One region of the Actinomadura fulvescens genome, then DNA from elsewhere that is predicted to be linked to it. Evidence: riboswitches for the same ligand, from Rfam matches in the RefSeq annotation. Region 1 holds a riboswitch; each other region holds the start of a gene.
What was found. A riboswitch is a leader RNA that binds a small molecule or an ion and turns the genes downstream of it on or off. The one in region 1 is predicted to bind cyclic di-AMP.
Positions count from the first base shown of each region.

Region 2: linked by a shared signal. The riboswitch ahead of ABD333_RS06760 (CHAP domain-containing protein) and the one ahead of ABD333_RS21095 (C40 family peptidase) in region 1 are both predicted to bind cyclic di-AMP.
Region 3: linked by a shared signal. The riboswitch ahead of ABD333_RS04000 (CHAP domain-containing protein) and the one ahead of ABD333_RS21095 (C40 family peptidase) in region 1 are both predicted to bind cyclic di-AMP.
Region 4: linked by a shared signal. The riboswitch ahead of ABD333_RS23190 (NlpC/P60 family protein) and the one ahead of ABD333_RS21095 (C40 family peptidase) in region 1 are both predicted to bind cyclic di-AMP.

Region 1 is NZ_BAAATD010000005.1:435,789-440,616, forward strand. Features, by position in the region: gene ABD333_RS21080 (amidohydrolase family protein) at 1-886, shown strand, start outside; gene ABD333_RS21085 (Mut7-C RNAse domain-containing protein) at 944-1,702, shown strand; gene ABD333_RS21090 ((deoxy)nucleoside triphosphate pyrophosphohydrolase) at 1,723-2,109, shown strand; gene ABD333_RS21095 (C40 family peptidase) at 2,188-3,249, opposite strand; cyclic di-AMP (ydaO/yuaA leader) riboswitch at 3,257-3,393, opposite strand; gene typA (translational GTPase TypA) at 3,740-4,828, shown strand, end outside.
Region 2 is NZ_BAAATD010000001.1:1,461,583-1,466,410, forward strand. Features, by position in the region: gene ABD333_RS06750 (pyridoxal phosphate-dependent decarboxylase family protein) at 1-332, opposite strand, end outside; gene galT (galactose-1-phosphate uridylyltransferase) at 649-1,665, opposite strand; cyclic di-AMP (ydaO/yuaA leader) riboswitch at 2,068-2,219, shown strand; gene ABD333_RS06760 (CHAP domain-containing protein) at 2,233-2,997, shown strand; gene ABD333_RS06765 (bifunctional glycosyltransferase/CDP-glycerol:glycerophosphate glycerophosphotransferase) at 3,232-4,828, shown strand, end outside.
Region 3 is NZ_BAAATD010000001.1:851,530-856,357, reverse strand. Features, by position in the region: cyclic di-AMP (ydaO/yuaA leader) riboswitch at 119-311, shown strand; gene ABD333_RS04005 (C40 family peptidase) at 373-870, shown strand; cyclic di-AMP (ydaO/yuaA leader) riboswitch at 1,151-1,278, shown strand; gene ABD333_RS04000 (CHAP domain-containing protein) at 1,290-2,090, shown strand; gene ABD333_RS03995 (hypothetical protein) at 2,136-3,440, shown strand; gene ABD333_RS03990 (M48 family metallopeptidase) at 3,518-4,813, shown strand.
Region 4 is NZ_BAAATD010000006.1:189,096-193,923, forward strand. Features, by position in the region: gene ABD333_RS23180 (RDD family protein) at 901-1,584, opposite strand; gene ABD333_RS23185 (amino-acid N-acetyltransferase) at 1,666-2,181, opposite strand; cyclic di-AMP (ydaO/yuaA leader) riboswitch at 2,416-2,620, shown strand; gene ABD333_RS23190 (NlpC/P60 family protein) at 2,624-3,613, shown strand; gene ABD333_RS23195 (LuxR family transcriptional regulator) at 4,256-4,486, opposite strand.

The DNA.
Region 1 (4,828 bases):
GCACACCGACGCCAACGTCGAGGCGCTCAAGGCATCTGGCATCCGGTTCGTCTTCGGCTACGCGTATCCGGTGACGGGCGACGCCGGCACGATGGCCATCGAGGCCCGCCGCGTCCTGCGCGAGCACTTCGGCGACGACCGGCGTTCCATGGCGATCGCCGCGTTCGGCCCGGAGATCGCCGGAGCCGAACGCGGCGTCGCGGAGTGGCGGCTCGCCCGCGAACTCGGCCTGCCGGTCTCCGCCCACATGGGCGGGCGCGACACCGAGAGCGCCGAGCGGGGCATCGCCGTCCTCGAACGCGCGGGGCTCCTCACCCACCCGGCCACCTACATCCACGCCAACCACTACGCCGACGAGGCGTTCAAACGGATCGCGGCGAGCGGCGGCAGCGTCTCGGTGACACCGACCAGCGAGACCATGCTGAACATCGGCTACCCGCCCACCGGCCGCGCCCGCGCCGCGGGACTCCCCACCTCGCTGAGCGGCGACACGGTGGCGAGCGGCCCCGGCGACATGTTCAGCCTGATGCGCGCCGCGTACATGTTCGAGCGTGTCCGGCCGGACGGTGCGGGCCTCGGCTTCACGACCCGCGATGTCCTGTGCATGGCGACCATCGAGGGCGCTGAGACGCTGGGCCTTGGCGACGTCACCGGTTCGCTGCGCCCGGGCAAGCAGGCCGACCTCGTCATGCTGCGGACCGACACCCTGGGGATGGCCTCGGCGCATGATCCGATCGCCGCCGTGGTCCTGTGCGCCGACACCAAGAGCGTCGACACGGTGCTGGTCGGCGGCCGGATCGTCAAGCGCGGCGGCCGCCTCCTCGGGCACGACATCCCCGCCGTGCTGGCAGACATCGCCGAGTCCGCGGCGCGGGTCGGCAGGTAGGCGGACCGGCTGACAACTCGGAGGTGCCGGAAGACGATCGCGTGGCATGCTGGCGAGGTGGACGAGCCGGACGACAATCACGAAGCCGTGTTCTTCGAGATCTCCGAGACACTGACGCCGTTCCTGCCCGCGTCCCGGCGGCGCGCACGGCAGCGGATCGCCTACGACGGAACGTCGACGATCGGTCACCTGGTCGAGGCCCTCGGCGTTCCGCTCCCCGAGGCCGGGCCCATCACGATCGGCGGCACCGCGGTCGAGCCGTCGCACCGGCCCGCCGCGGGTGACGTGGTGCATGTGGCGCCGATGCCCCGGCCGCAGCCGGTGCCGCTGGAGCCGGGGCAGGAGGCACCGCGGTTCCTGCTCGACGTTCACCTCGGCACGCTGGCCCGCAGGCTGCGGCTGCTCGGCCTCGACACCGCCTACCACAACGACATGGACGACCCGGCGCTGGTCGTGCAGGCGAACGAGGAGCGGCGCGTCCTGCTGACCCAGGACCGCGGCCTTCTGCGGCGGCGGGCGCTGTGGCTCGGCGCGTACGTGCGCGGCTCACGGCCCGACGACCAGCTGAGCGACGTGCTCGACCGGTTCGCCCCCGCGCTGCGGCCCTGGACGCGCTGCACCGCCTGCAACGGCGTGCTCGTCGCCGTCGGCAAGGCGGAGATCGAGGCGCAGGTCAAGGCGGGTACGCTCCGTAACTACGACGTGTACGGGCGCTGCGGCGACTGCGGCCAGGTCTACTGGCGCGGGGCCCACGGCGGGCATCTGGAGGAGATCGTCGAGAGGGCCTCCCGGACCGTCGCGGCGGCCGGAGCCTGAGCCCGGCGGCCGGAGAGGTGATGACCATCAACGTTGTCGTAGGTGCCGCGATCATCCGGGACGGCCGCCTGCTCGCCGCCCAGCGGGCCGAGCCCGCCGAGCTGGCGGGCGGCTGGGAGTTCCCCGGCGGCAAGGTCGACCCGGGCGAGTCCGATGAGGACGCGCTGGTCCGCGAGTGCCACGAGGAGCTGGACGCCAAGGTCGCGCTCGGTGAACGCGTCGGCGGCGACTGGCCGCTCGGCACCGGGAGCGTCCTGCGCGTCTGGACGGCCGAGATCGTCGAGGGCGAGCCGTCGGCCCTGGAGCACCTGGCGCTGCGCTGGCTGGGCCTGGACGAGCTCCACGAGGTGGAGTGGCTGCCCGGTGACCTCCCGGTCGTCGAGGCCGTCACCGCCTACCTCCGCTGACGTCCCGCCGCCGCTGACGTCCGGCGCCCGGCGTCCGGCGTCCGGCGTCCGCCGGCGGCGCTCGCGTGGGCGTTCAGGTCAGGAGACGCGGTTGGCCCCGGCGTAGTCCGAACGCTCGGAAAGCTTGGAGATCTTGACCACGTCGCCGGTCTGCGGGGCGTGCAGGTAGTGGCCGCCGCCCACGTAGATGCCCATGTGGTGGAGATCGCCGCCGAAGTAGACCAGGTCACCGGCGCGCAGCTCGCCCTTGCCGACCTTGCTGCCGAGGTCGTAGAGATCGCCGGTGTAGTGCGGGAGGCCGGACTTGCCGACCTTCGCGTACGCCCACACGACCAGGCCCGAGCAGTCGAAGCTGTTCGGGCCGGCGGCCGCCCACACGTACGGGCTGCCGAGCTTGGTGAGGGCCTTGCGCGTCATCTTGGCGGGCAGGTCGGAGCCCTTGATCACGGCGGTGTACCCGGACGTGGGGTCCTTGACCCGGGTGGTCGTCAGCTTGTCCAGCTGCTCGGTGACCTCGTCCACCTTGGCCTTGGCGGCCGACCTGGCCTTCCCGGCGTGGGCGGCGGCCTGCCGAGCGGCGGCGTTCTTGGCCTGCGCGTCCCGCTGGGCCTTGGTGGCCTGGTCGATCCGCGCCTGCAGCGCGTTCACGACGGAGGCCTGGTTCTGGGCCAGGTACGCCGAGGCGGCCAGCCCTTCGGTGCCGCCGCCGGAGGCGGCCATCAGGTCCGGGCCGCCGGTCATGTAGTTGTTGGCGGCGAAGCGGCTGAGCTGCTCACGGGCGGGAGCGGCCTGGGCCGCCAGGGCGGCGGCCTGCCGGGTGGCGTCAGTCAGGGCGTTCTTTGCCTTGCCGAGCTCGACCCGGGCCTTGTTGTACTGCTCGGTCAGCCTCTCGGCCTCGGTGTTGAGGGCGTCCAGCTTCTTGCGCAGCTCGCTCTCGGTGGGCTTCCCGGTGGAGGTCGGCTTCCCGGTCGAGCGGGGATCCGGTGTCGGGGCCGCGGGCGCGAGGGCGGCGGCCCGTCCGGGAACGGCTGGAGCTGCCTGTGCGGGGGCGATGGCGGTGCCGATCGCGATCACCGCGGCGGCGGAGGCCGTGGCGGCGACGGGCACGACGAAACGGCGCCACTGGGGGTCCGGTACCAAACCGGGGTTCTCCTCTCCTCGTCCGCCTACCGGGTTAGCTGACGGGCTCGGGCCAGGAGTCGCCCTACCGCGTCGCGCGGACGCGGATTCGCCCCGGGGGTTGGGTCCCCGGCTCCCCGTGAGGGGACTCGGCGGTCCGGCCGCCGCCCTGGGCAGGACGTCGAGCGGCCGGAATTCGCAGGAGCGTACAAAGGAATGGCAAATTACGCCAAACCGGACACCGTGGCGTCCAAGTGATCAGGAGACCTTCACCACACCCGCGGCGACTTCCGCATCGCTCGCGACGGCCTTCAGATCTCCACCTCCGGGCCATGATTGGCGTGGTGGGGACCAGGGCCGCCACCCCATGCAAACGGCACGAACAGCGACAATCAGGGCGTAGAGTACGAGGCTTGCCCGGAGATCGGCCGGGACGGGGCGACGCGGCACGTAGAATCGGAGAGGCCGCACGTCTGCGGCGATCTCCAATCCTTCACCCAAGCGAGTTCGCATGCCCTTCTCCACGCGCGATGACCTGCGGAACGTCGCGATCGTCGCCCATGTCGACCACGGCAAGACCACGCTGGTCGACGCCATGCTCTGGCAGTCCGGCGCCTTCCGCGAGAACCAGGACGTCGATGATCGCGTCATGGACTCCAACGACCTGGAGCGCGAGAAGGGCATCACCATCCTGGCCAAGAACACCGCGGTCCGGCACAACGGGATGACGATCAACATCATCGACACCCCGGGCCACGCGGACTTCGGCGGGGAGGTCGAGCGCGGCCTGTCCATGGTCGACGGCGTCGTCCTGCTGGTGGACGCCAGCGAGGGTCCCCTCCCCCAGACCCGGTTCGTGCTGCGCAAGGCCCTGGAGGCCCGGCTGCCGGTGATCCTGGTCGTCAACAAGACCGACCGGCCCGACGCGCGCATCGACGAGGTCGTGGACGAGACCTACGAGCTGTTCATGGACCTCGACGCCGAAGAGGACCAGATCGAGTTCCCGATCGTCTTCGCCTCCGGCCGCTCCGGGCGGGCCTCGCTCAACAAGCCGGGCAACGGCGAGCAGCCCGACAGCGAGGACCTGGAGCCGCTGTTCGAGGTCATCAAGAACACGATCCCGGCACCCTCGTTCGACCCGGACGCCCCGCTCCAGGCGCACGTCACCAACCTGGACGCCTCCAGCTACCTCGGCCGGATCGCGCTCTGCCGCATGTACGCGGGCACGATCAAGAAGGGCCAGCAGGTCGCCTGGTGCCGCCACGACGGCAGCATCGAGCGGGTCAAGATCACTGAACTGCTGATGACGGACGCGCTGGAGCGCAAGCCCGCCGACCAGGCCGGCCCCGGCGACATCATCGCGATCGCCGGCATTCCGGAGATCATGATCGGTGACACCATCGCCGACCCCGACGACCCTCGCCCGCTGCCGCTGATCACGGTGGACGAGCCGGCGATCTCCATGACCATCGGTATCAACACCAGCCCGATGGCCGGCCGGGAGAAGGGCACCAAGGTCACCGCCCGCATGGTCAAGGACCGCATCGAACGCGAACTGGTCGGCAACGTGTCCATCCGCGTGCTGCCGACCGAGCGTCCC
Region 2 (4,828 bases), on a different contig from region 1:
GCGGACGAGTCCACGCCGGGGCCGGCGTTCTGGTCCAGAACGCCGGTCAGCCAGTCGCCCGCGACGGACGCCGGGGTCGCTCCACCGGTGACGAAACCGAGATAGCGAGGCCCCGCACTGCCCGAGAAGCCCGGCTCCCAGCGTTCGGCGAACTCGGCGAGGGCCTCGTCCAGGCCGATTCCCGAGGCCGGGAGGGGGTCTGGCGAGGAGGGAACGGGCGGGACCGCGGCCGGCCGGTCGCCCAGCCCGGCCAGGATGCCGGCGGCCCTGGCTCGCACGTTCTCCAGCAACTCGGGCATTCGAGCCAGATCATCGGCCAGACGGGCGTCCATGACGGTCTCCTCACAGCGGTCCGGGGGACCCCATGAACGCTAGAGAACGGGCTCGTGCCGTGTCGCGGTCCAATGCCGGGAAGTGGCCTGGTGCGCTAGGGCGTGTTTCATGAGTCGCGTCCGTAGCGAGCGGCGTCCAGGTGCGTGCATCGCAAGGCGGAGGAGGGAGTCAGCCCGGGTTTGGCTGTCGACCGCTTGTCCGGGGTCCCCGCCGAAACGCGGAGCTCTGCGGAGCGTTTTGGTGGGGTGGGGCGACAACGCGGCGAGGCGCGTGCCTGGGCGTCGCGCAGTAGGACAGGGGCTTATGAAACGCGCCCTAGGCCTCGCGGAGGCGGCGGGCGGCGTCTTCCGGGCTCACGTCGTTCACGAACGCGCCCATCGCCGACTCCGAGCCCGCCAGATACTTCAGCTTCCCGGGAGCGCGCTGGACCGAGAAGAGCTCCAGGTGCAGCCAGGCCAGGTCGCGGTCCGTGCGGACGGGCGCCTGGTGCCAGGCCGAGACGTAGGGCAGCGGCATGCCGAAGAGCCGGTCGAGGCGGCTCAGCAGGTCCAGGTAAAGCGCGCCGAAGGCCTCGCGTTCGGCGCCGTCCAGGGCGGGCAGGTCGGGGACGCGGCGATGCGGGTAGACGTGCACCTCGTACGGCCAGCGCGCCGCCTTGGGCACGAACGCCGTCCAGAGCTCGTTGGCCGCCACGACGCGTACGGCCTCCTCGCGTTCGGCCGCCAGCACCTCCGCGAAGAGATCACCCGGGTGGCGGCCCGCGACGTCCAGCATGCGCCGCGTGCGCGGAGGCACGAACGGGTAGCCGTAGATCTGCCCGTGCGGGTGGTGCAGGGTGACGCCGATCGCCTCGCCGCGGTTCTCGAAGCAGAAGACCTGCTCCACGCCGGGGAACGCGGACAGCTCGGCGGTACGGTCCGCCCAGGCCTCGATGACGGTCTGGACCTGCTCAGGCGGCAGTTCGGCGAACGACCTGCCGTGCTCGGATGTGAAGCACATCACCTCGCAGCGCCCGCCGGAGACGCCGTCGCCGTACGAGGGGAACCGGTTCTCGAACACCACCACCTCGTACTCCGGCGACGGGATCTCGGTCGGCCGTCCCGGCGAGGAGGGGCAGAGCGGGCAGTCGTCGGCCGACGGCAGGAAGGTCCGGGTCTGGCGGTGCGCGGCCACGGCGACCCATTCGTCGAGCAGCGGGTCGTACCGCAGCTCCGACGCCGCCGCGCGGCCCGGCAGCGGCCGCTCGTCGGCGGCGCTCCGGTCGGCGTCGTCCCGCCGGTCGAAGTAGATCAGTTCGCGGCCGTCGGCCAGCCGGGTGACGGTGCGCTTCACCCCGCGTCCTTCGATCATGGGTTCACCCTGCCACGCGCAGCCCCGGCCCTCCTGTGACGAGGGCCACGGCCCATGCGAAATCCCCCTGCCTGGCGGGGCTGCATGCCCTTCTTACACGCAATCTTGACGCTCTGTTGGGAGAACGGGAATGGGCCCTTGGGGGTCGGTGTTGAGATCCATGTGGCACTTCGAAGAACCTCTTTGGTGATGATTTGCCATCTCGTGAGGGTTTGATACCTTCTGTCCGAATCTTGCGACGCACCCCATGCGTTGCGCCGGTCTTGAGCCGCATCAGGCCCTGATCGTCGAACGGTGGCCACCCATTGACGTGGCCTTGACGCGCGGCCGTGTGTTCCGCGCCTTCGTTCCGAGATCCATCCGAATAGCCGGGCACCGCGCTCGCGGTGCCCCTGGCCGAGTCCGCATCCCCCCTCACCGGATGCGGAGCCGGGGACCCACTTTGCAGGGGTGAATCGGCGTTCCATCGCGAACGCCGTAGGGCTCTTCCATGCCCGAATCCGTCAGCTAACCCGGTAGGCGACATGGGAGTTAGGGAGTTTCTCTTTCATGCTCGATCGCAAAATCGTGAAGCCGGCGTCCGATGACCCGAACACCATCGTGGGCGTCGCCCTCAGCGCCGTCCTGGCCGGAGCCCTCGGGCTCGCCGTCCTGAGCCCCTTCGGCTCCGACGCCACCGCCGACACCCGCGCCGACGCCCAGGTCGCCGGCCCCGAGCACGCCCGCAAGGGTGCGAGCAAGTCCGGCAAGTCCGGCAAGTCCGGCGAGGCCGTCTCCGCGAGCAAGGCCGAGAAGGCCAGTGCCGCCCCCGCGACCTCCGCCGAGGCGATCAAGGTCGCCATGAAGCAGGTCGGCATCACCGAAGGCCGCGACGGCCAGACCAAGTTCCACGACTGGTACATGACGACCAACGAGGCCAAGCTCACCGCCAAGCGTGACGGCGGCGACCCCGCCGAGTACAGCGGCGCGGCCTGGTGCAACATGTTCGTGTCGTGGGTCGGCGCCCAGGCCGGCGTCAAGGGCATGGGCTGGGACGCCTACACCGTCCAGCACGCCCGGTGGCTCGACAAGAACAACAAGTGGGGCCAGCAGGCCAAGCCCGGTGCCCTGGTCTTCTTCGACTGGCAGAACGGCTCGTCCGGCGGCATCGACGGCATCGACCACGTCGGGATGGTCGTCAAGGACAACGGCGACGGCACCATCTCCACGGTCGAGGGCAACATCAGCAGCTCCGTGGTCAAGAAGGTCCGGCCGAAGTCGTCCGTCGTGGGCTACGGCTACCCCGACTACGCCGACTACAACAAGAAGTCCTGACCTTCTCCAAGGAGTCCTGACCCTCGCAGGACTCGACCCCCCGCTACGAAGGCGCCCGGCTCCGGCCGGGCGCCTTCGGGCGTTTCGGCCTTCGGGCGTGTTTGAGTTGTTTGGCCGAGTTCGACCCATCTTCGGTAATACGAAGCATTCGGACGCTTTGCCCCTGCTTGGACCCGTGATCCGCGTTTCTGGAAAGGAACACGGCACATGGGATGAAGCGGAGGGAGTTGTTCGATGCCCGGGCGACCGGACGTCAGCGTGGTCGTGATCGGATACAACGACGCCGCGCGGCTTCCGCGTGCCGTCGGGTCCGTGCTCGGCCAGTCGCTGGGCGCGGTCGAGGCGGTGGTCGTGGACGACGCCAGCACGGACGGCACCGGCGAGGTGGCCGACGAGCTGGCGGACGAGCACCCCGGGCGCGTGCGCTCCGTACGCCTGCCGGTCAACTCGGGAGGCTGCGGCCGGCCGCGCAACGTCGGGGCCGAGCATGCCCGCGGCCGGTACGTGATGTTCCTGGACAGCGATGATCTCCTCGACCGGCACGCCTGCCTCAACCTGGTCGCCGCCGCGGAGGAGACGGGGGCCGATCTGGTGTCCGGCCTCTGCACGCGAATCCTGCTCAACACCGCCTACGCCCCCTCCAAGGAATGCCACTGGTACCCGTGGCTTTACGCCCGCCGCGCGCTCTTCGGGTCCCTCCATGACAAGCCCGATCTCCTCTACGACACCCTGTCCACCAACAAGGCCTACCGGCGCGAGTTCCTCCTCGACCACGGGCTGCGCTTCGTCGAGGGCCTGCATTACGAGGACCTGCTGTTCACCGCCGAGGCCTACCTGGCGGCCGATCGCACCGCTCTCATCCCGCACCGCGTCTACAACTGGTTCGTCGAGCCGAAGGCCGTGACCGCGCCGTCGATCTCCAACCGTCGCGCCGAACTCGCCAACTTCGCCGACCGGCTGGAGGTCCACCGGCGGATCGACGCGCTGTTCCGGCTGCGCGGCGCGTACGAGCTGAAACGGGCCAAGGACGCCAAGTTCGTCAACCACGATCTGCTGCTCTACCTGCGCGAGCTGCGCGATCGCGACACCGTCTACCGCGCGGGCTTCCTGGAGCTGGCGGCCGCCTACCTCGCGGAACTCGACGCGCGCGTCTTCGCGGAGGCCAATCCGGTCCCCGCGATCGCCGCGTTCCTGCTCCGCGAGCGTGACCTGACCGGGGCGCTCGCCGCGGCCGAGTACGGACGGGGCAAGCGGACGGAGCTGCGCAGCCAGCTACGGGAACAGGACGGCCGGATCTTCTGGGGTACGCGCCGCGCCGACAGCGCGTTGGCCCGCCGCGTCCTCGACGTCACCGGCCTGGGCCTGCACCAGCGGCCTCTGCGCGAGCTGTCGCCCGCCAACACGGTCACATGCCTGGCCATGCGGGGAGGACGCGCGCACATCGAAGGCCATGTGCTGAACGTGCTGCGGCGCGTCCCCGCCAACGCCGAGCTGAGCGGCACGCTCGAACTGAACGATCGGCGCCGCCCTGCCCGGGTGCGCCGCATCCCCGCCACCGTGACCCACGACGGCGACCGTCTCCGCTGGCGCGCCGACTTCGACCCGGCGCGGCGGCTGCGTCCGTTCGGGTTCGCCGATCCCGTCTGGGACGTGCGGTTTCGCCTCGACGTCGACGGCGAGGAGATCGTGACGCGGCCGGGGGAGGGCACGGGTACGGGAGAAAGCACCTGCCCAGGCGAGAGCACCGGCACCGGTACGGGACAGACGCTGGAGGGGGTCGTTCTGCCCGTACGGCCCCGTCTCACCCGGCTCGCGGCCGACGGCATGCGCT
Region 3 (4,828 bases), on a different contig from region 1:
GGGCTCCGGCCACCGAGCGAACGCCCCTTCGAGGCCGCTCGTCCCAACCAAATCAGCGCCGCGCTTTCGCACGCGGGACACAGGGTCCCGCGCACGGGCCTCATCACGCCCAAGGATCGCCGCGGCAGCGCCGAGTCCGCCATCGCGCGGAGCCGGGGACCCACACATCGGCGGCCCGTCCTGTCCGGACCGGCCCCGACCGGGGTGAATCGGCGCGCCCTCCCTTCGATCCCCTCGAACGGGCGCACCGTAGGGCAACTTCCACGCCCGAACCCGTCAGCTAACCCGGTAGGCGTCTGGAAGAAGGAGATTCCCCTGTCCAGCAACGCTGTCAGCCCCACGATTCGTCGTGTCCGCCTCGCCGGTGGTCTCGTGATCGCCACCGCGGTGGTCACACCCCTGGTGGCGGCGGTCCCGGCCCCCGCCGCCGAAGCGGCCAAGGCCGTACCCGTGGCCAAGGTCGTCAAGCAGGCCAAGAACAAGTCGTGGGCCGAACGCCAGAAACTGGCGCAGAAGGCCCTCAAGGCGGCCCACAAGAAGAAGGGCAAGCCGTACCGCTACGGCGCGGCGGGCCCGAACGCCTTCGACTGCTCCGGCCTGGTCCAGTGGTCCTACCGGAAGGCCGGCGTCAAGCTCCCTCGCGTCACGACCGCCCAGTACCGCGCCGTGAAGAACAAGGTGTCCTGGAGCAAGCTCGCTCCCGGTGACCTCGTCTTCTTCCACGGCAAGGGCCACGTGGGCATGGTGTCCAAGCGCAAGGGGAGCAAGGTGTGGATGATCCACGCCCCCAACTCCGGCAGTCACGTGAAGGTCGTCAAGCTCAACGGCTACCGCAAGAAGACCTTCTCGGGCGCGGTCCGTCCCTACTGATCCCGAATCGGTCCCGCGTCTGAGCGGGACCATCCCCTGACGGGCGCGGCCGTCCTCCCCCGGCGGCCGCGCCCGGTCTCCCCTCCCCTCACCGAAACCCTCAGGTCGTCTTCGACGGCCACCGCCGAATCCGCATCAGCGGAACCGGGGACCCACCGTCGCGGCTGCCCGCGTTCCTCCGTTCCTCAACGGACGGACGCAGCGCGCCCGACATGCCATCCCGCAGCCCCCACCCTCCGCCCATCAGCGGACGGGCTGCGCCCGGCAGACCGTTGCGCAGCCCCACCCTCCACCGGACGGGCTGCGCCCGGCAGTCCCTTTGGGGTGAATCGGCCTCTTCGCAGGCCGTAGGGCAGCTTCCACGCCCGAACCCGTCAGCTAACCCGGTAGGCGGCATGGAAGCCAAGGAGAACCCCCTCGTGGCAGGCAAGCACCGCAAATCCAGCCCCCTGGTCATCACCCTGCGGACCACCGGCGGCATCGTCGCCGGAGCGGCCGTCATCGGCGCGGCCACCGTGACCGCCCAGGCCGCCATCGACGCGGCCCCCGCCGGGACGTCCGTGGCCAAGCCGCCGAGCGCCGCCGCGGCGGCCTCGGTCGGCGCCGAACCGTCGCGCAAGGCCCGCGCCTCGCACAACGTTCCCGAGAAGCTCTCCGGCGACGCGAGCAAGTCCGCCACCGCCCCCAAGGCCGCCACGGCCACGCAGGCGCCGGTCAAGGCCGAGCCGAAGAAGCCCACCGCCGAGGACGCCATCGAACTGGCCAAGTCCCAGGTCGGCATCAGCGAGAACGGCAACGGCGAGACCAAGTTCCAGGACTGGTACATGACCACCGACCGCGCCAAGGAGACCCTGGCGCGCGACGGCGGTGACCTTGAGGGCTACAACGACGCCCAGTGGTGCGACATGTTCGTCTCCTGGATCGGCGAACGGCTCGGCTTCAGCCACGGCATCGGCAGCGACGCCTGGACGGTCGAGCACGCCAAGTGGTTCGAACAGCAGGACCGCTGGGGCGACGAGCCCAGGCCCGGCGCCATCGTCTTCTTCAACTGGGGCGGCTCGGAGAACATCGACGACATCGAGCACGTCGGCATGGTCATCAAGGACAACGGCGACGGCACCGTGCAGACCGTGGAGGGCAACACCTCGGACGCGGTCCTGATCAAGGAGCGGTCGGCCGACCAGATCGTGGGCTACGGCTACCCCGACTACGCGGAATGATCGGCTCGGCGCGGGCCGCGGGGCCGGGTCAATAGGATCGGCCGCATGGAAGACGACCGGCCCGGCTCGGCCCCGGACGACCCGCCCGGCCCGCCGCCGGACGACCGGCCCGGTGGCGTGCCACGCCGCCGGGCCGTCGCGCTGATCGTCCTGGCCGCGACCGCCTGCGCCCTGGCGGCGGCCGGGGTCACCGTCCGCGGGGACGCCTCCCCGCGTGACGCCGCCGCGACGGCCCCGGTCGCGGGCGTCCCCGACACCCGCGCGGTCGAGACCGTCCTCGCCAACCGCGCCGCGGCCGTACGCGAGCACGACCGTGCGCGCTTCCTCGCCACCGTCGCCTCCGCCCCCGCGGCCTACCAGGAGGCGCAGGCCAGGGTCTTCGACAACCTCACCAGGCTGCCGCTGGAGTCCTGGCGTGAACGGTACGAGGCGATCGAGCCGCCGGGCCCCTCCGGCGCCCCCGCCGTGCGGATCAGCCTCCACTACAAGCTGCGCGGCTTCGACCGCGGCCCGGTCGCACGTACCCGGTATCTCACGTTCGCCGCCCGCTCGGGCAGCTGGGTGATCGTCGGCGATGCCGCCGGCCGTGGCCTGCGCGACGAGGCCGAGATCTGGGACGGCGGCCCGCTGACCGTCCGGCGCGGCCGCGGCGGGCTGGTCATCGGGGACGCCCCCGGCCTCGACGGCATCGCCCGGCGCCTGGCCGCGGCCGTGCCCGTCGTGACCGGCGTGGTCGGCTCGGACTGGCCCCGGCGTGCGGTGGCGCTCGTCCCCGCCGATCCGGCCCTGGCGGCGTCCCTGGTCGGCGACACCCAGCACCTCAAGGACATCGCGGCCCTGGCCACGGTGGCGCCCTCGGCGACCGGCGGGCGCGGCGAGGACCGCATCGTCGTCTCGGCGGACACGTTCGGCCGCCTGAACGCCCTCGGCCAGAACGTCGTCCTCACCCACGAACTGACCCATGTGGCCACCGGCGGCGCCCGCGACGGCCGCACGCCGCTGTGGCTCATCGAGGGTTTCGCCGACTACGTCGGCTACCGCGACACCAAGGTGAGCGTACGGTCGGCGGCGCGCGAACTGCACCGGGAGATCGCCGCGGGCCGCACGCCCGCCGCCCTCCCCGGCCGCGCGGCGTTCGACGGCACCTCCCCACGGCTGTCGCAGGCCTACCAGGAGGCGTGGCTCGCCTGCCGGATGATCGCCGACCGGTACGGTGAACGTGAACTCGTCCGGCTCTACCGCGCCGCCGGGCGCCGGCCCGAGGCGGCCGCCCTGCGCGAGGTGCTGGGCGTCACCACCGCCCGCTTCACCGCCATGTGGCGCGACTACCTGCGCGAGGAGCTGCGTTGACCGAGCCGGAGCACAAACCCGCCCCAGAGCCGCCTGCGGCGGAAGTGGTGGTGGGGCGGGGTGGTAGGACGAGGGACATGCGGCGGTCGCGGATCGCCGCGGCGATCACTGCCGCCGTGCTCTTCGCGGCCGTCGGGGTGATCCTGGCCGTGACCACGCCGTGGCATCCGATTCCCGAGCACGTGCCGGGCGGTTCGGTGGCCGCCGATCCCGCGCTGGACTTCACGCCCGCCGAGATCGAGCGTTCACGCGCGTTCGACGCCGCCCTCAACCCGCCCGCGTACGCGCGGTTCGTGCTCGGGCTCGCGCTGGTCCTGCTCCTCGGCCTCACCCCGCTGGGTTCCCGGCTCATCGCCTGGACGACCGCGCGGGTCCGCCGGTGGCCGCTGCGGGTGGTCGGCGCGGCACTGGTCCTCACGGCCGTTCTCCGGCTGGCCCGGCTGCCGTTCTCCATCTGGAGCGAGTCGGTGCTGCGGCGGTACGGCCTGTCCACGCAGAGCTGGCCGGAGTGGCTCGTGGACCAGGCGAAGTCGCTCGGCGTCACGTGGGCGATCTGGTCGATCGCGCTCGTGCTGCTGTACGGGCTGCTGCGGCGCTTCCCCCGTTACTGGTGGACGGGAGCGGCGGCGGGCGGCTTCGCGCTCGTGCTCGCGGTGTCGTTCGCCTACCCGGTCGTGGTCGAGCCCGTGTTCAACAAGTTCCACTCGCTGCCGGCGGGGAAGCTCCGGACCGACCTGCTGGCCATGGCCGAGCGTGACGGCGTGCCGGTGGAGGACGTGCTGGTCGCGGACGCCTCCCGGCGTACCACCGCGCTCAACGCCTATGTCTCCGGCTTCGGCTCCACGCGGCGCATCGTCGTGTACGACACGCTTCTGAAGTCCCCGCCCGAACGCATCGAGTCGATCGTGGCGCACGAGCTGGGGCACGCCAAGCACAAGGACGTCCTCCACGGGACCCTGATCGGCGCTCTGGGCGTGGCGGGCGCCGTGTGCCTGCTCCAGCTCCTCATGACCTCGCCCGGCCTGCGGCGCCGCGCCCAGGCTGGGGAAAGCCTGGCCGACCCTCGTTCCGTGGCGCTGCTGCTGGCCCTCGTCACCGTGGCGTCCACGCTCGGCGGCCCCGTGCAGAACCTCATCAGCCGCCACATCGAGGCCCGGGCCGACGCGCACGCCCTCGACCTGACCCGCGACCCGGAGACGTTCGTGACGATGCAGCACGAGCTGTCCGTGCGCAACATCTCCGACCTGCGGCCGGACGCCCTCGAATACCTGCTCTGGGTCTCCCATCCGGCGGGCCCTGAACGCATCGCGATGGCGCGCTCCTGGGCCAGGCAGAACCACATGCCGGAGCCTTCACCGCTCACCCGCCGCTGACTGGGCAGGCGAGTG
Region 4 (4,828 bases), on a different contig from region 1:
ACAACGCCCCCGCCGGGCGTAACCACCGTCCCGCCCGGCTCTTCCCAAGACTCGTCCACGGAGCCGCCGCTCCCCGAGGACACCGAAACCTCCCCCTCCAACGGCCCTGAGAACGAAGGTGACGCGTCATCTGCCCTACCCGGAGCACCGGCTAGGCCGAACGCGCCCGTCCCCTCTCCGACAAAACCAGACGGCCCAGCCGCCCCCACCCCGAACCCCCGCCCACCCTCACCAGCCCCCGACGGACCCAAATCCGCCGCAGCGGCGTCCGAGCCAGCCGCATCCGAGCCAGACAGAGCCGACTCCGGCGAGCCAGACCCGGACGGACCAGAGCTAGACGGACCCGAGTCAGGCGCAGCGGCGCCCGGCGGAGCGCAACCGGACGGACCCAAGCCGGACGCAGCCGACCCCGACGGACCGGAACCGAGCGCGCCGGAACCAGACGGACCCGGGGCAGGCGTAGCGGCATTCGGGAGTCCGGAGCCTGGCGAGCCCAAGTCAGACGGAGGCGCCTCCGGCCGGGCAGGGCCGGGTAGGCCCCAGCCGGGCGCAGCTGCCTCCTGCGAGCCGGGCAAGCTGGAGCTAGGCAGGCCCGAGTCATTCGGAACTGAGCCAGGCGTAACGGCGTCCGGCAGTCCGGAGCCAGGCAGTCCGGAGCCAGGCGAGCCCGAGCCAGAGGTAGCCGCCTGCGGTGGGCCGGAGCTAGCCGGGCCGGAGCCAGAGGTAGCCGCCTCCGGCGGGACGGAGCTAGGCGGGTCCGAGTCAGACGGACTCGGGTCAGGCGTAGCGGCATCCCGTGGGACGGAGTCAGACGGATCGGAGGTGGGCGAATCCGAGCCCGACGGAGGGGGTTTGTTGGGGGGTGGAGGGGGTTCGGACGTGGACACGGTGCTGCGCCTGTCAGGCCTCGTACTCGGCGGTCTCGTCGTACTCCGCGTACTGGCCGCGTTCGTCGATCACTAGCGTGCCCGCCATGCGGTCGTGCAGGGACTGGTGCAGGGGCTGGTCCCAGATCGCCCACAGGTAGGCCATGAGTGCGCCGGCCCAGACGAGCAACATGCCGTACGCCAGGTAGTCCCAGATCATCACCGCGAGCGCCAGAAAGACGAAGACGCCGATCTGGTAGGCGACGTTGTTGATCGCCGCCCGCCAAACCGCCTGATATGTCGTGAGCGCCTCACCGGCAGGGCGCACCTGGACCACGCCCAGCCCGAGGACGCGCTTGCCGAGCGTCCGCCCCCACATGGCCAGCTGCACCGCCTCATAAATGAAAGGCAGCACCGACAGCACCGTGAAAAGCGTGAAGATGATCGGCCAGTTCCAGATACCGCCCTCGGTGTTGGCCTTGTCCCCGGCGGTGTCGAGACCGATCACCCCGAGCGCGACCGGCAGCACGAGGGCGAAACCGAAGACCGCCACGAGCACGTAGTCGATGAGGCGCGCGCCCGCGCGGCGCAGGATCGGGGCGAGGGGGAGTTCGGCCGCTTCGGCCGTGTCGTCGTAGTACGGCTGCGACACACCGGCGGGCTGCCACTGCTGCTGCGGCGGAGGCTGGCCACCCTGCCAGTACTGCTGAGGCGGCACTTGGCCACCCTGCCAGTGTTGCCCAGGGCCCGACGCCTGCGGGTACGGCGGCCGCCCGCGATGGGGGGATTCACTCATCGGTCAGTCCTCCAGGCGAAGCAACATCCGGGTATTCCCCAACGTATTCGGCTTGACCCGGTCAAGGTCCAGGAACTCGGCCACGCCATCGTCGTACGAACGGAGAAGTTCCTCATACACCTCGGGCGAGACCGGGGTGCCCAGGATCGGCTGAAACCCGTGGCGCGCGAAGAAGTCCACCTCGAAGGTAAGGCAGAACACCCGTTCCACGCCGAGGTCCCGCGCGGTCTCGAGCAGCTTGCTGACGATGCGGTGGCCGATGCCTCGGCCGCCGTTCCCCTTCTCCACCGCGACCGAACGCACCTCGGCCAGGTCTTCCCACATCACGTGCAGCGCGCCGCAGCCAACGATCTGCGGCTCTCCCTGCCGGTCCTCGGCCACCCAGAACTCCTGCACGTCCTCGTACAGCGTCACCGTGGTCTTCCTGAGCAGCCGACGCCCCGGACCGGAGTACATGTCGACCAACCGGCGGATCTCCTGCACATCGGCGGTACGGGCTCGCCGGATCACTACTTCCACAAACAGGCGACATTATCGAACCAGCGGCCTTTACCTGGAGTGGACGCACCCTTACCGTAGGTAGCGCACGCGGGTGACTAGACAAAAACGACCACACCCCTGTCTCGGGGGTGACGTAAGCCACACTGACCCCGGGGCTATCACTCAGGGCGCACCCGCGATTTCGCATGTTCTGGTTGGCATCGAAGGCCGACTCCGTTAGTCTCCTGCGCTGACATCGGCCACCGCATCATGGTGGCCGAACCGCCGAATCCACGGGCCGCGAACCAGCGTTCCGAGGAGCCGGGAACCCACTTTCGGAGGGTTCGTGGGGATGACCCTCGGACCGACACCGACTGGGGTGAATCCGCATCCGCGCGGCTGACCGCGCACATCCGCGGAAGGGCTGCTCCGGCCCGAACCCGTCAGCTAACTCGGTAGGCGGACGAGGAGAGGAGAATGAGTGGAGCCATTGCGCCCTGCGTCCCTTTCGCGCTCTGCCCGTCTTTCACGGAGCAAGGCGGGGGCCGTCGCCCTCGCCGCCGCGATCATTGCCACCGCCGTTCCAGCGCTCCCGGCGCACGCCGACCCCGAGCCCTCCACCAAGGAGCTCAGGACCCAGGCGTACAAGCTCGCCGACCAGCTCGAGCAGCTGACCGAGCAGTACAACGGCCTCAAGGTGAAGCTCCAGCAGTCGCAGCGTGCCGCGAAGGTCGCCACTGACAACGCCAAACGCCAGGAGAAGGCGCTCGAAGGCGTCCGCGAGAAGGTCGGCAGCCTCGCCGCCACCAGCTACATGCAGGGCGGCGCCGACCCGACGGTCTCCTTCGTCGCCTCCCAGGACCCCCAGCGCCTCCTCGACCAGGCCGCTACCCTCCACTACTTCGCGACCCAGGACGGAACGCGCGTACAGGGCCTGATGCAGGCCATGCAGGCCGCACAGCGCGCGCGCAAGGCCGCCGAGGAGCGCGCCAAGCAGGTCACTCAGCTCCGCGCCCAGCTTGAGTCCCAGCGCAAGAAGGTCACTTCTCTCTACGAGAAGGTCCGTGGCCGCCTGGTCAAGAAAGACCCCACGCAGCTCTCCAAGCTGCCCGTCGTAGGTACCGGCAAGGCCGCCCAAGCCCTCCGCTACGCAATGGGCAAGATCGGCCGCCCCTACGTCTGGGGTGCCGCCGGGCCGTCCACGTTCGACTGCTCGGGCCTGACGATGTGGGCCTACAAGCAGGTGGGCATCAGCCTTCCGCACTACACCGGCAGCCAGTGGAACGCGGGCACACACATCTCCCGCAGCCAGCTCCAGCCGGGCGATCTGGTCTTCTTCCACAGCGACCTGCACCACATGGGCATGTACGTGGGCGACGGCAAGTTCCTCCACGCCCCCCAGACCGGCGACGTCGTCAAAATCTCACCCCTGGAAGGCCGCCCCTACGCCGGCGCCGTCCGCGTAGCCTGACACGACCCGCCACCAACACCACACCACCCAAGCGCCACCCCGCCCGGCGCAACACACCGCTGATGCAAGACTCCGTCTACGCAACGCTCAGCCGACGCAGCACGGCCTCCGCACAGCAACCCGTTGACGCGACACGCCACCGATGGAACACACTGCCAACGCGTCGGCACGGCGCGCCGCTTAGGCGGCGCTCCGTCTGTTCAGTCCGGCCGGCCGGGCCTACGCACCACACCACTGACGCAGCACGTCCGCCCGCGCAACACTCCACCGGCGCAGCGCGCCGCCCGGGCAGCACACCGCTGGCGCGCGGCGCTGTCGATGGGACGCGCCGCTGACGCGCCGCAGGGCATTCCGCTGGCGCTGTACTCCGGTGGCGCCTCTACGCAGCGCTCCGCCGATGTTGCAGGTCCGTGGAGAACGCGCCGCGGTGGGATCCCGCTGGCGCGGTGCGCCGCTGTGGGGCGGTTGCTGAATGGGGCGTGCTGCGCAGAACGCAACCTTCGGTAGCGCGGCGTCCCCCCGTGGCCGCCGCCTGTTGACGAACCTCGTCCGCGGCGACGCCGCCTGCAGGGACCTACCTGTCAGGACGTCGGCGTCGCCGCTGCGGGGACGGACGGAGTTCTTCTCTCGCTACCGGACTGCTCAGATGAGTTGCCTTCGGGCCGCCCACACCACGGCCTCGATAGGGGTGTTGACTTCGAGCCGATCACAGATCGTGCGCAGACGCCGCCTCAACGTCCGCGCGCTCAGCTCGAGTTTGCGTGCCGCCACATCGGCGGTGACACCGCTGGCGATCTGCGCGAGCAGCTTGATCTCCTCCTCGTTCAATCGCAGATCGTCAGTGCCACGACGTGCGAGTGTGGCCTGTTCCACTCCGTCCTCCCTCGTCCGTGGTGATGACCGCGGGGATGCAGCCGTCCGCTGCACAGGCACGGGTAGGCCTCGATCTGTACGCGTTGGGTTGCCGGGTCCGGAGCCACCGGACTTAGATCATCTATTTCCTTTTCTGTCTCGCATGCTTGGCCGGAGGTGGCCGATAGGTCGATTGCGGGGCGCCGTGCGGGAACTCCGGGTAACGATTCACTCGTTGGCCAACCGAACGAGGACAAACCTTCGGGCGCGACGGAACCGTCCACGACGACGTGGACGGCCGTGCACCGGTGGGGAACGTCTCGTGCGGGGACGGGTCATGATCGCCAGCCACTGCAGCCCCAT